Linked DNA regions of Rosistilla ulvae. The protein of the gene in region 1 binds, or shares a complex with, the protein of each later gene. Links are inferred from orthologs where the notes say so. Each region holds a gene or a part of one and is shown in the gene's direction. Other genes may lie near its edges.

Region 1 (12,198 bases):
GACCAACAGATAGCGATATCCGCCCAGAATCTGCATCGCGGCGGGGATCAGCATCGTCACCGCCCCCAACGAGATATACGCGGCCATTGAATAGCTGCGGTCGACAGAAAACGGCAACGTCACGCCGATCCAAGCGATCAACAGGGTGATCAAAAAACCGGGGAAGGTTAAAAACGCTCGGTACGATTTGGAGATCAGCAAGATTCCCATACCGCCGCAAACCGCACAGATCAGCAAGCGGAAATAGATCTGCCAGTGAACGCTAAACTCCTCTCCGGTATCGCCGCGAAAATCGGCAGCGTTCATGAACACGATCGCATAGACCAGCGATCCCACCAACGAAGTGACCAGCAAACCGGAATCGCTGGCTGCGGCTGGACGTTCTTCAAACCGGGAATGTGCAACAGTTGCCATGGAGCGGTGGGTCAGTTGTTGTTGGTCGAATCTTGATGGTTGTCGTGATCGACCGCTGGCTGGTCATCATCGGCATCCTGATCGACGGCGCGGGAGTCGTGATCCCCTTGGTCGACATCCGCCTCCTGTTCCAACGTCCGCCGCGATGCCGCTTTGGATTCGATCTGGGCCAGACGTTGATCGAGTTCGGCATAGTCGTCGTCGACACCGGGAAAGCGATCGCTGGCCACCGCCACAAAGACGCCACACAACATCGAAAGCAGGAGTCCGAGGGCTCCCAACAGACTCCGTTTAGGGCTGATATGTTTCATCACAAACGAAGGTTGCTGGACGATCGAAACGTTCGAGATCGCTTCCTGATCGAGCGCGTTGTTGATTCGCGATTCTTCCAGTTTTTGAGCATAGATGCGGTGGTTGTTGTCGGCGATGTTGATCCGTCGACGAAGTTCGGACGAAGTGAGTTCGAACGAGTTGACCTTTTGCAGTTCTTCATTGAGTTCTTGTTCCACGGCCCGCAACGCGTCGACTTTTGCTTCGAGTCCGGCGATTCGTGATTTTGCGGTCAGCAGCGATTTATGGACATCCTGTCGAACCGGATTGACCGCCATCACGTTGTGTTCCCGCTCCTTCTCCTGAGAGGCAAGAATCATCTTGGAGGCGTTGAGTTGTTGACGCAGGGTGACGAGTTTCGGATGGACCGATTTATATTTCGATGCCAGATCCTTTTCGCGGATCTCCAGTTCGTACAACCGATCGCGCATCTTATCGTTCGCTTCGTTGGCGATTCCCCGCGTCGTTTCGGTTGCCATCTCCTCGGGCAAGCGTTCCATATCGGCCATGAAATCCAACAGACTCGCCCGCGCCGAAAACAGCTCGGTGTTGGTATTGATGATCTCTTTTTCGACGCTGGTGATCTGTTCCTGCAGCGATTGCTGCTTGCCTTCGATCGTGAGCACGACCATATCGTTTTTGGCCTCGCGCATCGCGTCTTCGTAATCGCTGACCATCTTTTCGTGTTCGGCAAAATTTTCCTCGAAGAACTTGTACGAGCCGGGCGACTTGTACGCGTTGAGGTGCATCTTGTTGTGGCTCTCTAGAAACTTGGTCGTCAGGTCTTGCGCCAACTTGGGCGACCGGGCCCGGCAAACAACCGTGATCGTCGTCGACTTTTTGGGTGAATTGATTTTCGTGTTCTTGATCACGTAACGGACCGCCAACTCAAATCGCTCCTGTTGCTCGACTTGCTCGGGCGTCATCTCCCCCATATCGCCCCCCTCGACGGAGGATTCGGGCATTTGGGGCAGCATGCCCATCCAATGATCGATTGTCTTTTCGATCCAAGAATGCTTTTCGAGGATTCGATCGGCACCGATGGCGGTCACCACATCCTCGGCCAACTGACGACTCTGCAGCATATCGGTAATCGAATTGATCTCCGATTCGCGGGATTCTTGAATCGAGATCGTTTGGCCGGTCGTCGCGGTCGTATCCATCGTCACGCTTCCCCGCCCCAACCGCACGAACATCTTCGCTTCGGATTCGAACTTTTTGGGAAACAGCACCACTGCGACCAACGACAATCCCATCACCAACAAGAATGTAAACGCAGCTCGCCAACGATATTCGATGACTGCAGCCAAGATATCAAACAATGTCAGCGGACTGTCAGCAGAAGTGTTGCGGCGTCTTCGTGCCATCGGAAAGCGTCCTCACCCCACCCTTTCAGGAGGGTCACATAGAAACGATTCGGAGAATCAAAGTAATTTGATCGATTGTCTAGAATAAACACGCGAATGCTTCGTGCCTCGCTGATCGACAAAGATCATCCCAACTTCCTGATGGCCGGTTCCAGTTTGATAGATCGATCCGATTAATTCAACGGTCGAAATCGCCTTCCCCCCCTAAAAACATTAGGCATTCTGGCTCCTCAAGCTGCCGCAATCGATGGCTATGAGGGGCCAGAATTGTCGCTGTGGAGGGGGGCTTCGAATCGATGCTAGCAAGCTTCGACGGCGAAGCGGGCCTCGATAGCAAGAGGATCTCGCTGCGACTCGTCTGGCCTTGCGTCGCCTAAATCTCTAAATATTGAATTTTGGCTGGCGCGGCGTCCACATTTTGCCGAGCCCCGACAGCCGGTGACCGCCACGAAGTGAAGGCGGCGATCGGGCCGTAGCGATTTTGCACAATCATCGATGGATGGAATCATTGTCAGCATGAACGGAAGCCGACATCGTTTCGCGATAACGTTTTGGATCGCTCTGCTGTGCAGCGGTTCGGCGGTTGCGCAGCGAGTTGCGTCGCTGGCCCCCGATACCTACCAATCGCAACCAACGCCCGGAGCAATCACTGCGGCGCTCAACCAATCGCAAGCGCTCGCGTTTGATCCCTACCAGACCTCAGCGGCTCAGGTCACGGGGCTCCCACCGCTGCCGTTTGCTCCTCAGACGCTACAACCGCTGGGAATGACCGCCCAATCCGCGGTCTGGCAGTGGCAACTGTTGCCGAAGGATTCGATCTATCCGGTCTATTTAGCCGACGAAAAGGCCTCGCGACTGGCAGGCCGGTTCACGCGTCCCGAGGGAGACAATCTGCTGCTCGATGGGACGTTGGGAGGCCGCTTTGGCCTGTTTCGCTTCGGCGATCGTTCCAGCGGTCCGTTCCGCCACGGGATGCAGTTGGATATCGAAGGTTCGGCGCAGGTGCGGCTGGACATGGAGGAGGAGGCCGACGTCCGTTCGGTCGACTTTCGCGCTGGCGTTCCGTTGTCCTTCGGCTTTGGACGCTGGCAAACTCGCGTTGGATATTACCACTTGAGCTCGCACACAGGCGATGAGTTCCTACTGAAAAACCCCGACCACGATCGATTGAACTTTTCCCGCGACGTGCTGTTCGCCGGAGCTGCTTTTTGGATCACCGAGCGGTTGCGGACCTACGGCGAGGTCGGCTGGGCGTTTTATTCGGACGTCAGCGAGCAGTGGGAGTTCATGTTTGGTATCGAATACATGCCAACCGCCCCCACCGGTTGGCGAGGTGCTCCCTTTGCCGCTGCTCACGCCCATCTCCGAGAAGAACTCGACTACGGCGGCAGCCTGACGCTACAGGCGGGCTGGGCGTGGCGGGGCCGCGACGGGGCGTTGCTGCGGTTGGGCGCCGATTTCTACGAAGGCAAGAGCCAGCAATGGTCGTTCTTCGACAAATACGAACCGTTGATTGGATTTGGAATGTGGTACGACTATTGATCGGTCGGGCCGATCGCGTTGACCAATCCCGAGGACTGACAGATACTGACGACAAGGGATTCGATGCGGCACGTCCTGCCGCGGACCTGATCGGATCCCAACACGAACACTTCGAACCGCCTTTGATTGCTGGAGCATCCCGCGTCTGATGACCACTGCCGAAACACCTTCCCTGGAATCCTACTGCCTGGATGTTGCCCAGCGCGCCCATCGTGCGTCGCGCCAGCTGTCGACGTTGAGCACCGAAATCAAAAACCGCTGGCTGCTGCAATCGGCCGACGCGCTGCTGCAACACGAAGCGGAGCTCCAAAAGACAAACACTCTCGATTTGCAAGCTGCCCCAGGGTTTGGCCTGACCGACGCGGAAGTCGATCGGCTGCGATTGACCAGCGACCGAATCGCGGCGATCGCCAAGGGGCTGCGCGAAATCGCTGCGTTGCCCGATCCGATCGGCCAGGTGATCGAAGGCTTTCGCCGCCCCAACGGCCTGCAAATCATCAAGCGCCGGGTACCGTTGGGCGTTGTCTTTTTCATCTATGAAAGTCGCCCCAACGTGACCGCCGATGCTGCCGCGATCTGCGTCAAAAGCGGCAATGCGGTGATCTTGCGAGGGGGCAAAGAGGCGGCACATTCGAGCGCTGCGATCGTGGAGATCCTCAACAAAACCGCGGCCGAAGTCGGGCTGCCAACCGACGCGGTGCAGTTAGTCAGCACCGCCGATCGCGACGCGGTCGGCCACTTCCTCGGGATGCACGAACTGATCGACGTCACGATCCCCCGCGGCGGCGAGAGTTTGATTCGTCGCGTTGCGAGCGAAGCGACGATGCCCGTGATCAAACACTACGACGGCAACTGTCACGTCTACGTCGACCGCGACGCGAACCTCGATCAAGCTGTCGAGATCACCGTCAATTCGAAGTGCCACCGCATGGGCGTCTGCAACGCCTGTGAATCACTGCTGGTCCACCGCGACGTTGCAGAGGCCTTTCTGCCGCAGATCGCTGCAGCGTTGGCTCAGCACGACGTGGAGATCGTCGGCGACCCGCAGACATGCAAGTGCGTCCCCACGGCGTCGGCGGCAACCGAAGCCGACTGGAGCACCGAATATCTGGGCCCCAAGATCAGCGTCCGCGTGGTCGACGACCTGGAATCGGCGATCGAACACATCAACCGCTATGGTTCGCATCACACCGACGCGATCGTGACCAAGGACCTCGCCGCGTCGGAGCGGTTTACCGACGCGATCGACAGCGCCGCGGTGATGGTCAACGCGAGCACTCGATTCAACGATGGCGGCGAATTTGGTCTCGGCGCCGAGATCGGCATCTCGACCGACAAATTCCACGCCCGTGGACCGTGTGGATTGACCGAACTAACCAGCTACAAATATGTGGTTAACGGTCAGGGACAAGTCCGCAGTTGACTCCTAAAGGGTAGGGCCCGATCGAGGCGGGACCTGAGTTAGCGGGGATCAACGGAACAGTTTATCAGCCAAGGAAGGCGACGATGTCCGACGAAATACTGAGCCAAAATCAAGTCGAAGATCTAATCCGCGCGATGGAATCCGAAGGAAGCGGTCAGCCGAAAGCGGCTGCACCGTCCTCCCCCGCGGCAAACGTTGCCCCGCGATCGACGTTGTCGGCATCGCGTTTCAACGATCCGAAATTGCGGCCGATGAATTACGACTTCAAACGCCCCGAACGCGTCGGCAAGGAGTTGATGGGGGCGATGCGGTCGCTGCACGAAGGACTCGGGCGCGCGTTTAACGCCAAGCTGTCCGGGTTGTTGCGCAGTATTACCGAAGTCAAATTGGTCAGCGCCGACCAACTGACCTACAGCGAGTTTGTCTACAGCCTCGACACACCGACCTGCTTCTGCGTGCTAGACGTCAAACCGCTCGAAGGGAACTGGATCCTCGACATCGCCCCCACACTCTCGTTTGCCGTTGTCGATCGGATGCTCGGCGGAGACCCACAACCCAACGATTTGCCAAATCGCGCGTTGACCGAGATCGAACATCGCTTGATGGCTCGGGTCACCAAGCTGTTTCTCGACGGCATGCAAACGACGTGGCAAAGCGTCGCGGAAATGGAGCCGACGCTGCGATCGATCGAAAGCAATCCACAGTTGGTCCAAATCGTGCCCCCCAACGAAGTGATCGTCTTGATCTGCTTTGAAGTCACGATGGGAAAAAATCGTGGGATGATGAACCTGTGCATCCCCTACAACTCCATCGAACGCTTCAGCAGCCAATTGTCGAGCAAAGGCTGGGGCGGCTACTCCAGCAATCCAGCGACGCCCGAGTCGAAGCAGGCTCTGGAAACCCAGCTCGATTCGGCTCTCGTCGAACTAACCGTGACTCTCGCGCGATCCAAGATCAAGACCGGCGATCTGTTGAGTATGGATGTCGGCGACGTGATTACGACCGAACATCAGATCGATAATCCATTGGAAGTTGCGATTCAAAGCGTCCCCAAATTCAAAGCGACGGTCGGAGCGCTGAAGGGGAAAAAGGCTGTCCGAATCCGCGACCACATCGACCTGCGTCCCAAGCCACCCGCGGCCGAAGCGGCGAAGTCGTAGCGAGCTCTTCCCCGAAGGCCCTGGGCAGGTGGAGTCGGCGGCGGCCGAGAGCGGCCCGTGACGGAGTCGCGGGGCCACCTTAATGCAGGAATCGCGGCGCCACGGTATACAAAAAAAGCCAACACCGCGGGGCGATGTTGGCTTTTTGTTCGAGCGAAGGAACGATCAAGCTTCGATCATTTCCTTCAACGCCTTCAACGGGCGAATGGTGACCTTCTTCGATGCTGGCTTAGGTTGCAACCAGATCTCTTCGCCGGTCGCTGGGTTGCGTCCCTTGCGCTTTGGTTTGGCAGGAGTTTCGCGAACGGTTACTTTGCAAAGACCGGGAATGGTGAACTGGCCAGGCCCCTGGACTGCAGTAGCAACTTCGGCGCTCAGGGCGTCGAATACCGCAGCGATGTCTTTCTTCGTCAACTGAGTCGACTCGGCGATTGCGTTGAAGATCTCAGTCTTGGTTGGAGCTTTTCCTATCATGAATGGTCCTTTCTATCGATAGAAGGTGTTTAAATACGTTTCGTAATGTTTGCTACCTTTACGGGAATTGGCAAAGATTACGTCGGGAAGTCCTGTTTCCGCAAGTCGCTGCGTCACGGAAACCCTGCATTTTCCAGCTTTTTAGCATTCCGAGCATCGATTTACGCGGAGATCGACGCCACTGCGAGAAAGACCCCACCCGACAGAGGGGAATTCCGCGTCAAACCGCCGCTGAGCCTGGATTCTGCAGTATTTCGATCCCGCAGTGCCACAGCTACCGCAAAGACTCTCGGCTCAGCTCAAATCGCCCATCTGAGCAAACACGAGGTCGTTGACGACGGTTTCGTCATCGTCCTCCTCGTCGTCGCCAGAGAGATCGTCGGAGGGCTGCGAATTGGGGGCCTGTTGTCCCCAGATATCGGCCGACCCGAGCGGCAAGACCATCGCCGAACTGCTCGCCTCGCCCTCGGCAAAGACGGCCGCCGCAGTGCCGCTGGCCGCCGAAGAACTGCTGACAGGTGTGAATTCGGTCGCATCGGGCGTATTAACTCGGAGCAGCATAAAGTCGCCCTGCTGGCCACGCATGTCGACAGCTTCCGAATCGACGTCGAGCGCCGAAGAGGCCAACGCGTTGGAAACGGTAGCCGTGACGATCACCTGAGACCCATCGTCGCTCAACACGACCGCCGGATCGGTCAGCCCCGTGGCCAACTTGGAGACCTGCAGATTAAAGCCTGGAGCATCACCATCTTGGACAACCGCCAAGACGACGCTCTCCCGCGATGTGCTGCCGAACCAATCGCGGATCGCGATATACGATGGATGCATCGCGCCGATCTCGATCGTCGGTGCGGTGTAATCGCCATCGTCCATATCCGATTCGATCGTGAAGACTTGGTCTTGTTCGGCACCAATCAAAAATGGAATCGCTGGAACCGTCAACGTGTAGCTGCCCGGTGCCTGATCGGCAAAGGTGAACGTGCCGGCGGCATCGACGGTCACCGTCGAATTGACTGCGTTGCCAAAGTCGTCGGTACCGGTCAGGGTCACGTTGAAACCAAACGCGTTCAAGAACGTGCTCTCGACGGTAAAGTTGAAGTCGCGTGGCACATAATCGAGCACATTGAGCGTCACCGTAGCTGTCGCTTCGCCGCCGTTGTTGTCGGAGATCGTATAGGTGAAGGTCTCGGTCCCGGTGAACGTTCCGTTGGGTGTGTAGACCAACGATTGATTGTCGGAACTGATCGTCAAAGTGCCAGTCAGGTTTCCTGCGTTGACCGAAGTGATCGTCAGCGTTTCGTTGGCATCGACCCCGATCGTGTCGTTGTCCAATACGGCCAACGTCGTCGCCCCCGCTGATTTGCCAACCTGGAATGTGTCTGCGACAGCCACGGGCGGATCGTTGACGGCAGTCACGGTAAACGTGATCGTTCCGGTTCCGGTGTCGCCGTCATCGCTGCGAATGGTGTAGGTGACCGTTTCGGTACCGAAGAAGTTGGCAGCCGGAGTGTATTGGACCATGCCATCGCTGGTGATCAGCGCGGTGCCACCGTTGGAGGTCGAAACGATCGATTGCAGCGAGATATTGGTTTCATCGGGATTGGCGGCCCGGTCGCCCGTCAGCACGTCAAACGACGCCGCTGCGGCATCTTCGACAACGGTAAAGGCATGCGTTCCAGTGCTTAACGCGGAAACGTTGACCGTCACCGTGGCGGTGCTTGTCAGCCCACCGGTCGTCCGATCGCTGATCGTATAAGTGAAGGTCTCAGTTCCGGAGAAGTTGGCTGCCGGAGTGTACTGAATATGATTGCCGCCAGAACCGATGGTGACCGTTCCACCAGCGCTTGTGGTTCCCACCGAAACGACTCGCAAAGTCTCGTTCTCATCTGGCGTGATCGTGTCGTTTTCCAGCACTTCCAACACATTCCCGGTGCTGCCGCGATTGATGTTGTCGATCGTATCGTCGACCGCAGTCGGAGGATCGTTGACCGGTTGCAACCCGACCGAAACCGTCACGGTTTGGCTGGCACCATTCTGATCTTCCACCGTATAGGTGAACTCGTCGGCTCCGTTGATGTTCGCCGCGGGAGTGTACGACAACGAATCTCCATTTCCGACGATCGTCACCGTGCCGCCATTGACCGGCGTGCTGGTGCTGACGATCGTCAGCGTCGTCCCGGATGTCAGCAATTGATCGTTGCTCAATACATCCATCGCGTTGTTCGAGCTATCTTCGTCGAAGTTGAAGATGTCGTCCGCGGCGACAAAAGTCGAAACGATTTCGATCGATGCGCTACCAAAGTTTACCTTCGACGGCTCGAGTTCATCGTCGCTGCCGTGGACCAGTACGTCGGTGCCGTTGCCGTCGGCCGGATCCCCGGTGAAGACCAACGTCCCCGCATTCGAGGCGCGGAAGTGGACCGAAACCAAACCAGCCACCAGGCCGGGAGGGCTGGTGGAAAACGCACCAAGTTCATCGATCAAGCCTGGGGTCGCTGCTGAGCCAAGCCGAGCGTCGTTGAAGGAAGAGGTAAACGTGAAGGGGGATTCGGCGATATCTTCCGGCGTGTCGGTCGGATCGATCGTCAGTTTCGTCCCCACCGGTTCGGCCAGGTTCTGGTTGTAAAGGATATCCAAATAGGCTGTCGCCACACCCTTGAGCGATTCGAACGTCCGTTCGTCGATCGCGGTGATGTTCAACAGGAATTCATCCCCGCGCTGCAATTGAGTGATCGGATTGCCCGCCAGATCGGTGAACGACATCTCCAACGTGACCGTCGTCTCACTTCCCACGTTGACACTATATGAATTGTCGCGACTGTTTCCCGCTTGGTCGGACGTCGTGATCGAGAACGTCTGATCGCCCAGTTGCGACGTTGTTGGAGTCCAAGAAACCACGCCGGACTGCGCGTCGACCGTCATCCCCGCAGGCCCATTGGCCAAGGAGTAGATCAGCCCGGTCCCTTCCTCGACCTGCGCCAAATCGATCGTGTACAGCGAACCAACAGTCGCCTGAGTCGCGATCTGCGTCGTGATCGCGGCAGGAGCCGAGGAGTCGTAGACGACGGTGATCGGTGTGGTCGCCGCGCTGGTCGTCCCGCCGCTGGTCTGCCGCGCCGAGATCGAATAAGTGCCGTTCCCGTTGGCTGCCAATTGAGTCGTCGTGATCTGAGTCGTCGTGCCGGTGGCGACTGCCGATCCGATCACCGTGCTGCCCGACAACAACTCGACTGTTGAACCAGCTGTGGTGCCGGTGATCGTGAACGTTGGATTGGTGCTGCTGGTGATCCCGTCGCTGTTGCTGACGCCGGTGTCGCTTGCCGCATCCAGGCTGACACCTTGCAGCGCCGATGCCTGCACCGTCACGCTTAGGGTCTGCAGATCGAAGGCAGTCGAATCGGCTTGAGTCACCGTGCTGCTGGCCGCTTTGACACCAACCATCACGTCGAACGTACCGACAAAACCGGCCGGCGGCGTCACGGTAACTTCGCCCGTCGATTGGTTGACCGACGTGGTGTAGCCAACGGTGCCGACGTTAAACGCAGCGTAGGTGACCGCATCCCCTTCGACATCGCTGCTGGACAATTGGATCGTGGCGGCTTGTCCCGCGGTCGTGGCAATGTCGCTCAGATCACCCAGGAACGGCTTGCCGTTGGAGTTCAGTTGATTGTCGGCGGTCACGTTCACCGTGATCACTTCCGACGTCTGGTTCCCGTCGCTGTCGGTGACAGTGATCGTGACGCTCACCGGGCCGGTCCCGTTGCCGGTCGGATTCAGCATGACAACTGAGTTTTCGTTGTCGGTGAAGATCGACGCTTCTTCGATCGTGATCTGCCCGAAAGCGTTTGCGAATGCGGTGGTCAGCCGGCCGCTGCTGTCGGTCGGAACCTCGCTGATCGCTTCGCGGACCGCTTCCCCTTCGACCAATTGCCCGAAGATCGAGTGATTGAAATCGAGGTGGCGCGAGTCCCCTTCGGTGATAAAGAACTGCGAATCGTTGGTGTCGTCGGTGGTCTTGGCGTACGACAGGATGCCCGTCGCGTTGTGCTGCAGATCCTCGTGGAATTGATCGTCGAAGTCGGGCAGGTCCGAACCGCCAGACCCCAGCGCTAAGGGATCGCCAGCCTGCAGGACAAAATCGTCTAAGATGCGATGGAACGTGATCCCGTCGTAAAATCCGTCCTCGGTCAATTCGATGATCCGCGACGTCGGCCGCTCGGCCCGCTGTTCGTACAACTCGAAGACCATCTCGCCGTAATCGGCGATCTTCAGTCGCCAGCTGCGATTGCCGCTGACCACCGAAGCCTCCAACAGATTCGGATCCGAACTGGTGACAGTTACCGTCAACGGTTGCCCATCGGGATCGTAAGCGTCGATTGGGACATGCAGCGGAGATCCGATGCCGACGCTCTGATTGCCGACGGGGACAAAGCTGGGAGTTTCTCCCTGCGGGATTGCGATGCCACTGCGTTGCGAGATATCGGCCAGCGACAGAACCCCTTCGACCTCGGTGCCATCCTGGAATCGCCAAGTTGGGAAACTGGAGATCCCTTCGGCGGTGCCGGTCGCATTGAGGCTGTGATCGGGGTTGGTCACTTCGACAAACGGTAGATAGTTCTGACCGTCTTCGAACAACTCCTTCTGCTCGGTGCAGTTCGGGCACCACGCCGCTCCGAAGAAGACAACTCCGCCATCGGAGAGCGCTTTGGCAAAAGCGACAAGATCGGGGGCCGCTTCGCCTTCGGGAGTTGCTTCCCCTTCGGCGGCGGTCGTCGACATCATCGCGTATTGAACCGTTTCGTCGCTTGCCGGTGCGATCGGTGGCAGCAGATCGACGTCGCCTGCCATCAACTGCCGATGCTCCAACGGTTCCAGCCGCAAATAACGAGAACCGCTGCTTCGCGCGTCGGATTGCCCGATAATGGAATGAATCCAACGGCGCAGACGAGACTTGCTTTGTGGCTTGCGAGATTCGGACGATCGTTTTGTCATAGCAATCAGCAGTTCAATCAGGAAAAAATCCACCAGGGACGAGCGAATTCAGGTCGTCAGTGCCGTCCTCCAAGCTTAATACAGGACGGAAATACCGAACCGCGCAACTCACCCAATCTCACTCAATCGGGAATTTTCTTGCGACAGGACCAAAGGGATCCTCTCAATCCCTATTCATTGCGTAGTTTGCGCAATCGGAACTGCACGATTTAGTCAGCACATTCCGACCTGTCATGCCGCAAAAGAGATGTATTTCTGACGGGATTGGGCGCAAAAAGTTCCCAAATCACGCCGGCGACAAGGCCTTCTCAACGGCCAGCACGCCACGTCGCGTCCTCATTCTGACGACATCTCCGATCAGCAAAGGAGCCCGTGCAGTGGCGACGCACGGCAGGTAGAAGCCAGGGACGCAACTCCCTGGAAAATAAGATGATGTAGCACGCCCAAGCCCAGTCGCGAAGCGACGACAGGTGAACGAATCGCATCTGATGCCGTC
Region 2 (12,063 bases), 4.8 Mb from region 1 along the record:
AGAAGCTTCCGAAGCGGCGTCGAATCAGAGCGCTTGGCGTCAGTGGCTGATGGTCGCCGGACTTGTCTATGTGCTGATCTGCGCTGTTGGTTTGATCGGGTCGGGGTTCAAGACCGCGACGGGCAGCCAAGCGAAAGAGATGTTCGAATTCGCCACCAATCCGTTTGCAGGCCTTGTGGTCGGAACCGTCGCCACCGCGTTGATCCAATCCTCCTCGACGGTGACCTCGATCATCGTAGGCTTGGTTGCCGGTGGCCTGCCCGTGTCGGTCGCCGTGCCGATGGTGATGGGAGCGAACATTGGAACATCGATCACCAACACGATCGTTTCGCTTGGGCATGTCCGCGAGAAGAAGGAATTTGCCCGCGCGTTTTCGGCGGCGACGGTGCATGATTTCTTCAATCTATTGTCGGTGGTGATCTTCCTGCCGTTGGAGATGGCTACCGGGTTCCTGGAAAAGATCGGCAGCGCATTGGCGGGCATCTTTGTCGTTGGCGATGCCTCGATGGGAGGCCTGAATTTCGTCAAAGCTGCGACGGCGCCGGTCGTTAACTTCTTCAAACAGAGCGTGGAAGGGATGGGGACGACCGGCGGCGGGATCGCCCTGATTCTGGCCGGGATCGTGCTGATCTTTCTTTCGATTCATTACGTCGGCAAGCTGTTGAAGACGTTGATGGTTGGCAAAGCCAAGGAATTGATGCATGCGGCGATCGGCAAGGGGCCCGTTTCGGGAATCTTCTCCGGCACGCTGGTGACCGTTCTTGTGCAGTCCTCCTCGACGACGACTTCGTTGATGGTGCCCCTAGCAGGGTCGGGCGCCTTTGGGCTGAAACAGATCTATCCGTTTACGCTGGGGGCAAACATTGGAACGTGCATCACTGCGCTGTTGGCCGCGACGGCGGTCGATGGGAATGCGGCGGCGGCGCTTCAGATCGCCTTCATCCACTTGACCTACAACGTCCTGGGCGTGCTGTTCATCTATGGGGTGCCGATGCTGCGGTATCTACCGGTCAAGGCGGCAGAGTGGCTTGGCGAAACGGCGTCGGAGAACAAGTTGGTCGCGTTGGCCTACATCTTGAGCGTTTTCTTTGTCATCCCCGGCATGTGCTTGGGTGTCACCAGCATGTTGTAGCGCGTGGCAATGGCCGGGAGTGGCCTGCCTTAATCCGCGGTCGCCGATGCGCCGCGATCGATTTCACCAACCCACATTTCTGAAGGGAGTTTATAAATGTCGGACCTGCCTCGGATGTCGATCAAGAGTCTTCGCAACCTGATCGCGGAAACCGAAACAACGCTACATGAATTAAACACCGAGCTGCAGCGTCGCGAGGAAGCCGCTCAGGATTCGGAGATCGAACATCTCGAAGACCACATGAAACATGCGGAGCTTTCGCTGCAGTCGATTCGCGACTTCTTTGTGATCTTGATCAATGAGTACCGCTCGCGACACTAGCGGTTTGTCAAACTTTGATTTTAGGACTGTTGGTAGTGGACGAGGTTACTAGGTCCCAATAATCTTTGGCGCGAAAGGACTCGTGCCCTCGTCCACCACGCTAAAGTCAAAAGTGGACGAAGCACTAGTGGTTGAGCGTCCCTGAGCGTCCCGAAGCGTCCCTGTGGTGTAGGACGCCGTGCTTTAGAAAACGCCGGCGCCAAAGCTGTCGTCGTTGTCTTTCCCGCCTCGCGGTGAGCTGGCTTCCCCGCTGGGACGTTGGTGGAAATGAGGCGCCGGAGGCGGAAGCTTGGCTGGCACTTCGGAGGCTTGGGGGGCAGCGGCCGCGGCGACATCTTCGTTGTCAAAATCGTCGTCGTAACGAGATCGGTAACCGGGCTGTTGGGCGCGTTGCAGTTCCAATTCGAACTCTTCGATCACGTGCCGTTGGATCTGTTCGCGGCATTCCGAATTGATCGGATGGGCGACGTCGGCGTACAGTTTCTGAGGCCCGTCGTTGTCGCCATTGCCACCACGCTGTTTGGTTCCGCATTGATTGCAGAACGGGGCTCGCAGGTAATTCTTGTGGCCACATCGGTTGCAGTGACCTGTCAGTTTACGGCTGGGCATCGCGACAAATGGCCCGTTGGTGCCGTCGATGATTTTCAAATCGCGGATGACAAAACAGGAATCGAAGGTGATCGAGCAAAACGCCCGCAATCGATCCTCTGAGTTTTCCATCAGCTTGACGCGTACTTCGGTGATATCCACTGTCCGACCCTCCCTAACCGAGTGCTGTTAAAATTATCCCAAATCCCGCGTGGGGCTGGCAATGCAAACCGAATGCGCTGCAAAAGCGCTGCCGATGCCGGCGGCTTGTAGGTTGTGAGCGATTCTCGATGCGACCGCCGCGTTGGGGCAGACGCCAAAACATGCTGATCCGCTGCCGGTCACCTGATATCCCAAGACGGGCGTTCGAGCGATCGCCGAAAGAACGCGGTCGATCCACTCGCTGGTCGCGCGAGCGGGCTCCGACAACCGATTCAATAACTGGGATGCGATCTGAGTGCCACGTCCCCCGACGAGCGCGGCGAGCATCGCTGCAGCGGAGCTGGGGCGCGAGGGAACTTGGCAGCGGCGATAGACCTCCGCCGTCGAAACGCTTTCCGGCGGATGGACGACGACAAAGTGCAGCTTGCCGCCGATCGAAACCGGATCGATCTGTTCGCCACGTCCTGTCGCGATCGCCGCGGACATCGACCCCTGCGGCGAACCAAAGAAGAACGGAATGTCGCTCCCTAGTTCTCCCGCAAGCTGCAACAGGCGTTGGTCATGCTGGTCGATCTGGCACAACTGAGCGGCGGCTCGCAAGGCGCCGGCTGCATCGCTGCTGGCGCCGCCCATCCCCGCTCCCGCCGGGATCGTCTTGGCGATCGTCGCGCGAAAACCGTCGGCGATGGAAAACCGTTGGCGGAATTGTTCCAGAGCTCGGGTCACGAGATTGTCTTGCGAGCGAGGGAGCGTGGCGACGGCCTGTGAACCTCGATAGCGCTCGACGACGGCCGCTTGATGTGGCAGCCAACCGCATTCGACGCGTACATCATCGGTATCGGAAAGGGCTACACGAATGCGATCGAAGCGATTGATCGCGACCATCACCGTTTCGAGTTCATGAAAACCGTCGGCGCGACGGTCCAGCAGCTCAAGAAACAGGTTCAGCTTGGCGGGGGTATTGATCTCAACCGCTGGGGGTTGGTTCGCATGCATGTCAAGTTGCTACCTAGCGTCAATGATGTTCATGCCACCGACATAACGATGGGGCTGCGGACAAGGTGTTCGGTTGCAAGCCCGAGATCTGTTACCAACGCGCGACCAAATAAGGAGAATACAAGCTGGAGTTATCCGCGCGTTGCCAGCAAACCTAAGAACGGATTGTACGCCGATCCAAGGGGGGGTCAAGAAAACAAATGGCAGCTTAAAGTGAGTTAATCGCACTTTATCGGGGGGCAGCACTGCCCAGTGCCCCTAAGTTGCCAGGTTTGTTGTGGGAACTCCCGCTTGCCTGCTGCGGCGTTCAATGGGGGCCGCCCCTGCGTTGTGGCCACAGCGCCAACGCGTTGGCGGCTAGGACCAAGGCCCCCCCGATTACCAGGGGCGTGCTGAACGTTTCGTTAGCGTAGGCGACGGTGCAGCAGAGGCTGAGCGTTGCGGGAAGCGTCATCGCCCACAACGATGCAAAGACGGGCTCAAGGGTGTAGATCACGGCCGCCTGCCCCGCCGAAATCATCGGTTGGTACTTGTTCATCCAAGCGAAAGCGATCAGCGACGGGATCGAGCAGAGCAGGATCAACATTAAATAGAAGGAGGGTTTGACGGCCAGCGACGTCCAACCGCCAACGGCTGATTCGGGGACGTGGAATTGCAGCCAAGCGAATGTGCAAAAGGCGAGCAGTGCCGTGGTGGCAAACATACTGGGGGTAAAGGCGATCGAGTGGTAGCGTTTGCCCAGTTGATCCAACAGCAGGATCTGGCCGCTGAAAAAGAAGACTGAAAGCAGGGTCAACCAGTCGCCGGTGGTCCAGGTCTGCCGCATGTCGGCGGCGAAACCGATTCGCCCGTCGCGCAATTGGATCACTTCCGCCAGGACGGCTACCCCGAACAGGGCCAACATCGCTCCGGCGATCACCGTCGGCCGCGGCATCCGCCGCTGGGCGATCGCCGAAATGATCGGGGTCACCACGACCACCAGGCTGGTAAGGAAACCGCTGCGCGAGGCGGGGATCGTCCCCAGGCCGATGACTTGCAAGATCAGCCCCATCACAAACATCGCCCCGATCGCGGCGCCGGCCAGGAGATGCGGCATCTGCACCTGGCGAAGCGTGCGGTGGAAGAAGAGCAAATAGAGAAGCATCGCGGCGGTAAACCGGATTCCGATCATCCAGGCTGCCGCAGAGGATCGCAGCATCGGCGATGCGGTCAGCTGTGTTACCGAGAAGTGCTCATCGACCTGCATGTTCAAGCACTTCATCATCGGAAACGAAAGTCCCCACATGCTGTTGACCAGCACCAGTGCGACGATGGCACGTCGACGATCGCTCGGTTGGACGGGGGCTAGCATCGCGGGGACCCAAGAGGCCGGTAGGCAGGGGATGGCAAAAGTTCCGATCTTAACGATTGCCGAATTGTTTCCCAGCCGACTTGCCTGCAGAACCGACAGGTTCCTCACCTTGCGGGCCTCTCTGAATTGTTCCGACAAAACAATCCGATAATAGAGCGTACGGTGGCTGCACGAACTTTGAGGCGCAGCGGAGAGGTCAGTCGACCAGGCTCATCGCCGTCCAGACGCATCGGTTCACCGCCCGTGGGCAACGGATTGTTTCGAAGGGGAAGACGTTGGAAAAATCGAAGTTCGAAACCAGTTTGCGACGCTGTGCTGTCTTATTGATGAGCCTGTCGACCAAGGCGGCCACGATCGTGATGTCGCGTCTGACGACAGCACAGGTCGAAGCGATCAGTCTAGAGATCGCGCGGATGGAATCGGTCGGCGGGACCGAGCAAGAGGAGGTGATGCATGAGTTTATGGGAACCAAGACCAGCGCGCTGAATGTCAGCTGCGGCGGCTTGAATCTCGCCAAGGAACTAATTCGCCAATCGATGGGGAACGACGCCGATCCGGTAATCCAACGGATCGAACAATCGATCGAACAGAAACCGTTCGCCTTTGTCCGCCGGATCGAACCGCGAAATCTGATCCAGTTTGTTCAAGACGAACATCCGCAGACGATCGCGCTGATCCTGAGCCATCTGCCCGAAGGCTATTGCGCCGAAGTCTTGTCGGGGCTGGATCCCGAAAAGCAGTTGGAGGTGATCCAACGGATCGCTGTCGTGGGAAGCGCCGACACGTTGGCGATGGCCGATCTGGAACGCGGCCTGGAGATGCGATTGGCTAGTTTGGTCAACGGAACCAATCTACATGTCGGCGGCGTCGAACACGTGGCAGGAATCTTGAACGTCTCCGAACGCTCGGTCGAACGGACGATCATGGAAGCGCTGGCCGAAGATGAGCCGGAACTTGTCGACGAGATCCGGCACCTGATGTTCGTCTTCGAAGATATCGCCAAGATGGGCGACAAGGACATCCAGTCGCTGTTAAAGAATGTCGAAGCGAGCAAGTGGGCTTGCGCGTTGAAGGGTTGCAGCGAGCCGTTGGTCAACAAGGTGATGAAGAACATGAGTTCCCGCGCGGCAGACAACCTCCGCGAAGAGATGGGCTTCCTGGGCGCCGTCCGCTTGTCCGATGTCGAAGCGGCGCAGCAAGGGATCGTCGATATGGTCCGCACGCTCGAAGACGCCGGCGAGATCTCGCGACCGACCGGCGAAGAAGAGGAGGAGTTTGTCAGCTAGGGTGTCGGTGCAGGAGATTTCATCTCCATCGCGATCACTTTTTCCTCGGAGCTTGCGGCGATCATGTCCAACAGTTGCTGCAGCTTTCGATGAGTGACGTACGTCGTCGTGACAACAAATGCATTCGCCGAACCCGTTTCGGTTTCGATCAGCCGAATTACGCTGGGGCCGCCAAGTTCCTCCCATGTCCCGGGGGTGACGATCGCGACAATCATCTCGACCGAATTGCGATCTGCCTGCAGCCCGGTCTCCCCCGCCCAATAGATCCGCGTGATCAGCTGCGATTCGGCGGCCTCCACGCTGGTGATGACAAGGTGCTCGTTTGTAATCGTATGCGTCAGGTCGAGGTCACGTAAAATGATCGACAGGGCCCCTTCAAGGCTGGCCTGATCGATCGCCGTGGTTACCGCAATGTCTGCTGTTAGCCCTAGATCTTCCAGCGCGCGACGATCGATGCGAATCGGGATCCCCGCCTTGTCGGCGAGGATCTTGACAACATTTCCAAACGGTTCGTCGTGGAATTTGGCAGGGACGGGGCGGGCCAACGCTTCTTCGATTCTCTCGACCGCCGCAGATCTGCTCCTGGTCTCCGAGTTATCGGCCCGCATCGGCTTCGACGCATTTTGCGACCCGGCAGGCGGTTGAGCAACGGTTGTGAAGGGGACTTGTTTCTGAAACGGATCGGGGGCATTCCTCGAAGGCGGTACCTCAGATGGGCTGGTGCTTGGGCGGATCGCTGGTTTCGATTGAGCCAGGCCGACGTCTGCCAAGGCGGCGATCATAAAGCCGGCGACAGCCAGTCGGACGATTGATACTGATTTCATAGCCAGGAACTCCTACGTGACAAGGAAGAGGGGGCACCGCCGGAGCAGGTTTGCGTTTAGCTACGGGGTGGGGTATCGCTTCCCCCTAACGCGATATGCTAGAGGCTCCGCTAGGCATGTACATCAGCACATGTTCGCCACTCCCGGTACACGCAAAATTCTGAAAATTTTACGGAATGTGGAAACACTGGGATTCGCCATGCGTTACGCGTTTAGGAGTCCAAGGGATCTTCTTGGTACAGGTAATACAATCGTGATCGTTGGAACAACATTTGGTTGCCCCCCTCCTTTTGTCAAGGAATGCTATGTATTCCCGAACATCGATCTTTTGTCAACTTAATTTAGATACTTCGAATGGGGGAAACCTGTATCACCCTCGTTCATCCCTGTTTTTTCTGCTTCTTTAAACCTATCTGGGCGGCCCGCGAACGGAAGATGATTTTGCGATGTCTCCGCTCCCCCGAATGTGAGGGTATTCAATGGTTCAAGCTTACAGTCCCACTCGTTTTTCGATTCCTTCTTGGCCTGCCTGGGTGCAGATGATTGTCGCCTGTTTTGCCGGATCGCTGGCGGGGGGATATATGGCCGCAAAGGTTGCTGTTTCGCGGAGCGATGAATCGATTCGCCAGCAGATGGAGATGCGATCGATCGATCGTTTTGTCTCTTTAGGGGGCGAAGTACTGCGCGACGGCGACAAATTGAGCTCCGTGGGGATGCCAGTACTGCAAGGGCTCGGGTTCTACACGATTCGCTCGGCCAACGATGTCCGCCAGGCGATTTTGTATGGCGGAACGCTGCCGGGAATTACACAGTTGCACTTTGCACCGTTTGGTGTGAACCGCGTCGGCGCCGGGGTTACCGATGGCGACGTCTTGCGTTTTGCCAACCGGAACTTCAAAAATGTCGAATACCTCGACCTTTCCAACTGCCGTATCGAGGACGCTTCGGTGATCCAACCGATGGTCAACCTGAAGCGATTGCGGCTGGCCAACAACCCACTGACGAAAAATGGTGTCGAGTCGTTGAACTTGTTGGATTCGGTTGTCGAGTTGTGGATTGGTTGGCCCGATCGAACGATTAGCCCCGACAGCATGTACCGCAGCGCCGAGCTGCGAAAGACGCTCGTTAAAGCGTTGACCGAGATGGACAAGCTGCAGAAGGTGCATCTGTATGATGACATACAACTGACGCAGTCTGAAAAGACTCAGTTAGGTCAACTGGAGTTGGTCAAAGCCTATATGAATTAGCCGACAGCCGGCGGGCAGATCGTAGACGTCGCCGACAAGTTTGTGGATAATAAGCCGCACACAAACACGAGGATTCCGCCGGAATCCTCGCCACTGCGAGACTTACCCCACCTGTCTGTACTATCCATCGAGAGGATCCCCCGCATGAGATTGTCGTTGTTAATAATCGTCTTGGTGTCCGCACTCTCCGCCTCTGCGGCGGAGGTCAAGCTGGAGAAGGGGGATCACATCTGCCTGATCGGCAACGAGTTGGGCGAGCGGATGCAGCACCATAATTATTGGGAATCGCTGCTGCACCAAAGCTTCCCCCAGCACGAACTGACCGTTCGCAACCTCTGCTTCCCCGGCGATGAGCCGATGGATCGGATCCGTTCGAAGAACTTTGGCGATCCCGATTCGCATCTGACCCACAGCAAAGCGTCGGTCGTGATGATGTTCTTCGGTTTCAACGAATCGTTTGCCGGTGAAGAGGGACTGGCGGAGTTCACCGACCAGATGACTCAATTGGTCAACGAGACCAAGGCGAAGGACTACAGCGGCAACGGGGCGCCAAAGATCATCCTCGTTTCGCCGATCGCGTTCGAGAAGACCGGCGACAAGAACCTTCCCGACGGCAGCCAGCACAATCCGCGGTTGGAGATGTACACCGCGGCCTTAGCCGATGTTGCGAAGCAGACCGAGGTGGGATTTGTCGATCTGTTTCATCCGTCGCAAAAACTGTTCGAATCGCACGACGAAAGGCTCACGCTCAACGGTTCGCATCTAAACGAAAAGGGCTACCAAGCGTTGGCTCCCGCGTTTGTCAGCGCGATGGGAGGCAGCGATGCCGCCGAGATCAAACCCGAACTGAAGGCGGAAGTCGACGACAAGAACTTTCATTGGTGGCACCGCTATCGCGCCGTCAACGGATTTTCGATCTACGGCGACCGCGGTTTGGCGGGCCAAGACGGCACGCGAACCTACAACAATCGCGACGTCATGGAACGCGAGCGGGCAATCCTGGATCAGATGACCGCCAACCGAGATGCTCGGATCTGGGCGATCGCTCAGGGCGGCAGCGTCCCTGCGGAAGTCGACGACAGCAACACGCTGCCGTTTATCAACGTGACGACTAATGTTGGTGGCGCCGACGATGTAAACAAGAAGCGGGGCAAGTTGGGATCGTTGGATTACCACACCGCCGCCGAACAGCAGAAGATGTTCGAATTGGCTGATGGGCTGCAGATCGAACTGTTCGCCTCCGAAGAACAGTTCCCCGAACTTGCCAATCCGGTCTCGTTGCAGTTCGACAACAAGGGGCGACTGTGGGTCTCGACGATGGCCTCGTATCCGCACTGGCAACCCAAGAGCAAACTGGACGACAAGCTGCTGATCTTGGAAGATGTCGATAACGACGGCAAGGCGGACGAGTGCAAGGTCTTTGCCGGCGGCTTGCACCAGCCGACTGGATTCGAGCTGGGCAAGGGAGGCGCTTTTATCGCCCAACAGCCTGACATTTTGTTCGCTCAAGATCTCGATGGTGATGATGCCGCCGACACCGTGATTCGCAAACTGGCGGGCTTCTGTTCGGCCGACTCGCACCACGGCATCTCCGCATTCGAATGGGGCCCCGGTGGGAACCTCTACTTCGAAGAGGGAACCTTTAAATACTCGCAGGTCGAAAGTCCTTATGGCCTGAATCGTTTGCACGAAGGGGGCATTTGGCAATATCACCCCGTGACCGAGCGGTTTGGTGTGCACGTTAGCGTCGCCTTCTCGAACCCTTGGGGACACGTCTTCGACCGCTGGGGCCAGAACTTCATCGGCGATGCGTCCCCCGGCTTCAGCTACTGGGCTGCACCGATTTCGGGCAAGATTCAATACCCGATGAAACACCCTGGCGGATCGCAGCATCGCCGCGTGGCGAAACTGGAAACCAGCGACGGAATCGCCGGTGGCGATCCCAAGTTCGCGCTGCCGACGCTGTATCCAAAGCGAACGCGTCCGCTGGGCGGATGTGCGATGATCTCCAGCCGTCACTTTCCCGATGAATGGCAGGGCAACTTCCTTGTCACCAACTGCATCGGCGATCGAGCGGTTTTGAATCACAAGATCACCGAAGACGGTTCGGGTTTTGTCGGCGTTGAAGTCGAAAAAATCGTCGAAGGCAAAGATGGCAACTTCCGCCCCGTCGACTTGCAGATCGCCCCCGATGGCTCGCTGTACATCGTCGATTGGCACAATGCGTTGATCGGACACCTGCAGCACAACCTGCGTGATCCAAGCCGCGACCACAGCCATGGCCGAATCTGGCGGATCACGCACAAGACGCGTCCGTTGGTCGAACCGGCGAATATCGCGGGCCAGCCGATTGCGGCGCTGTTGGATCTGCTGAAGCTGCCCGAAGATCGCACTCGCTATCGCGTGCGACGTGAACTAGCCGAGCAGGATCCAGCCGAGGTCGTTGCGGCGGTAAACGAGTGGACCAAAAACTTGGACCCATCGGACGCCGACTACGATCACCATCTGACCGAAGCGTTGTGGGTTTGCCAAACGCATCATGCGATCCAGACCGAACTGTTGGGCCAAGTCTTGAACGCCAAGGACCACCGTGCGAGAGCCGCTGCGACACGCGTCGTTTCGTTCTGGGCCGATGATCTCGACAGCCCGATCGAATTGTTGACCCCACGGATCAACGACGAACATCCACGCGTCCGCTTGGAAGCGGTCCGAGCGCTCAGTTTCCTCAGTGGCGATGAAGCTGCCGAACTGGCATTGGAAGTACTGAACCACGACGTCGACGATGCGTTGCAGTACACGTTGGAAGAAACGCTGCGTCAGTTGGAACAATAACCGACGCAGCCGTTGCATGCAGAAAACGCGTGACCCGAAGGGCCACGCGTTTTTTTATGCCCACAGCCACCGGCAAATAGCGGCCGTGCTCTCTGCAATTTGTCGCAACTGCATTTCCCTTGAACGCTCTAGTTCGTGATAGAATGGGTGCATGTCTCAATCAATCGAAACCTATGACGACGCCATTCTCTCGAATCTCAGCGGAACCCTGTCGCCTCAGGCGGCCGAAGGTATTTTGTCCCTCGGCTTCTCCGAGGATCAGCGTCGGGTGATGAGGCTGCTGGCGGAGAAAGCTCGTGCGGGTGAGCTCACCGAAGAGGAACGCGAGCAGGCGACAAGTTTTGAGCGGATCAGCAGTCTGCTTGGAATTCTTCAGTCGCGTGCACGTGTCGCTTTGCGGAACGCCGGGACATGAGTCTCTCGGTCGCTTTGCGGCAGACGATCTGGGAGCGTGCGGGTAACTGTTGCGAGTACTGCCAAATGCCGCAGGACTACGATCCGGCGACATTTGAAGTCGACCATATTGTTCCGGGGAAGATGGGGGGCGAATCGGTCGAAGAGAACCTTGCCCTGGCTTGTTTTAAGTGCAACAACCACAAGGGTCCCAACATCGCGGGTATTGATCCGGTGGATGGCTCAAAAGCGTTCTTGTTCGACCCGCGAAATGACAACTGGAGTCAACACTTTATTTGGGATGGACCGCTCCTCCTTGGCCTGACCTCAAAGGGGAGGACAACGGTTGCCCTGCTGCAAATAAATGTTGGTCACCGCGTTTCGCATCGTCGCCAACTGATCACCGAAGGCGTTTTTCCATTGAGCAAGAAATCGTAACTTCGATTCCCATCGAAGCGAGCGATTCAATTGGCATCAAACGTCAGCATGACGTTGCCGCACTTTTCGCCGGTCAGGACGTAACCGAAGGCGTCGCGGATTTCTTCCAGCGGATATTGGCGGTCGATCAGTGGGGCAAACTTTCCCTCGGTCAGCAATGCGCTTATCTGCTGCATGCTGGCAGCGATGTTGGTTGGCAATGGGAAGCGAACGACTTTGCCCCGCAGGCACGGAGTCATCAAGGCGAGCAGCGGGTTCTGGCAGCCCCAGCCGAGTTCCGAAGAGATGTAGACGCCGCGGGGTAGCAGTAGGTGTCGGCAACGACCAAAGCTACTCTTGCCAACCGCATCGAGCACCGCGTGAAATCGGGTGCTGGTTTCACGGAAGTCTTCGCGCTCATAATCGATGATCTCGTCGGGATTGAGCGTCTCGACTCGCGGGATATTGGGAGTGCCGCAGACCGCAGTGACGATCACGCCTTTGTTCTTTAGCA

What was found.
Region 2: the proteins of fliM (region 1) and fliG are in contact, whole or in part, in a crystal structure (PDB 4QRM), measured with the Thermotoga maritima proteins. The link is inferred for Rosistilla ulvae from one-to-one orthologs. Residues at the interface, in WP_004081085.1 of Thermotoga maritima: Tyr124, Leu127, Asp128, Ile130, Met131, Gly132, Gly133, Pro134, Glu136, Pro139, Arg141, Thr144, Glu145, Ile146, Glu147, Ser149, Ile150, Lys153; in WP_004082903.1 of Thermotoga maritima: Phe122, Ser125, Glu126, His127, Pro128, Gln129, Thr130, Val133, Glu157, Arg161, Leu164, Leu165, Arg167, Ser169, Glu171, Val172, Glu175, Ile176, Asn179, Lys182.

Annotation. Positions count from the first base shown.
Region 1 is NZ_CP036261.1:917,407-929,604, reverse strand. What follows is about bases 4,209-7,197. They hold fliM (flagellar motor switch protein FliM), read left to right. Parts: upstream 4,209-5,159; coding sequence 5,160-6,236; downstream 6,237-7,197. Other genes in these bases: EC9_RS03370 (Ig-like domain-containing protein), read right to left, coding at 7,005-7,197; EC9_RS03375 (HU family DNA-binding protein), read right to left, coding at 6,402-6,710; EC9_RS03385 (glutamate-5-semialdehyde dehydrogenase), read left to right, coding at 4,209-5,076. Outside these bases: EC9_RS03400 (O-antigen ligase family protein), read right to left, coding at 1-414; EC9_RS03395 (GumC family protein), read right to left, coding at 426-2,111; EC9_RS03390 (DUF1207 domain-containing protein), read left to right, coding at 2,607-3,653; more of EC9_RS03385, read left to right, coding at 3,802-4,208; more of EC9_RS03370, read right to left, coding at 7,198-11,702. UniProt on the Bacillus subtilis protein: One of the proteins that forms a switch complex that is proposed to be located at the base of the basal body.
Region 2 is NZ_CP036261.1:5,748,164-5,760,226, forward strand. What follows is about bases 3,977-6,830. They hold fliG (flagellar motor switch protein FliG), read left to right. Parts: upstream 3,977-4,825; coding sequence 4,826-5,836; downstream 5,837-6,830. Other genes in these bases: EC9_RS20325 (DMT family transporter), read right to left, coding at 3,977-4,550; EC9_RS20335 (DUF4974 domain-containing protein), read right to left, coding at 5,833-6,660. In the rest of the region: EC9_RS20305 (Na/Pi symporter), read left to right, coding at 1-1,132; EC9_RS20310 (hypothetical protein), read left to right, coding at 1,229-1,453; EC9_RS20315 (SpoVG family protein), read right to left, coding at 1,637-2,203; ispE (4-(cytidine 5'-diphospho)-2-C-methyl-D-erythritol kinase), read right to left, coding at 2,237-3,199; more of EC9_RS20325, read right to left, coding at 3,507-3,976; EC9_RS20340 (leucine-rich repeat domain-containing protein), read left to right, coding at 7,140-7,907; EC9_RS20345 (PVC-type heme-binding CxxCH protein), read left to right, coding at 8,052-10,739; EC9_RS20350 (hypothetical protein), read left to right, coding at 10,891-11,154; EC9_RS20355 (HNH endonuclease), read left to right, coding at 11,151-11,570; EC9_RS20360 (NAD(P)-dependent alcohol dehydrogenase), read right to left, coding at 11,597-12,063. UniProt on the Bacillus subtilis protein: One of the proteins that forms a switch complex that is proposed to be located at the base of the basal body.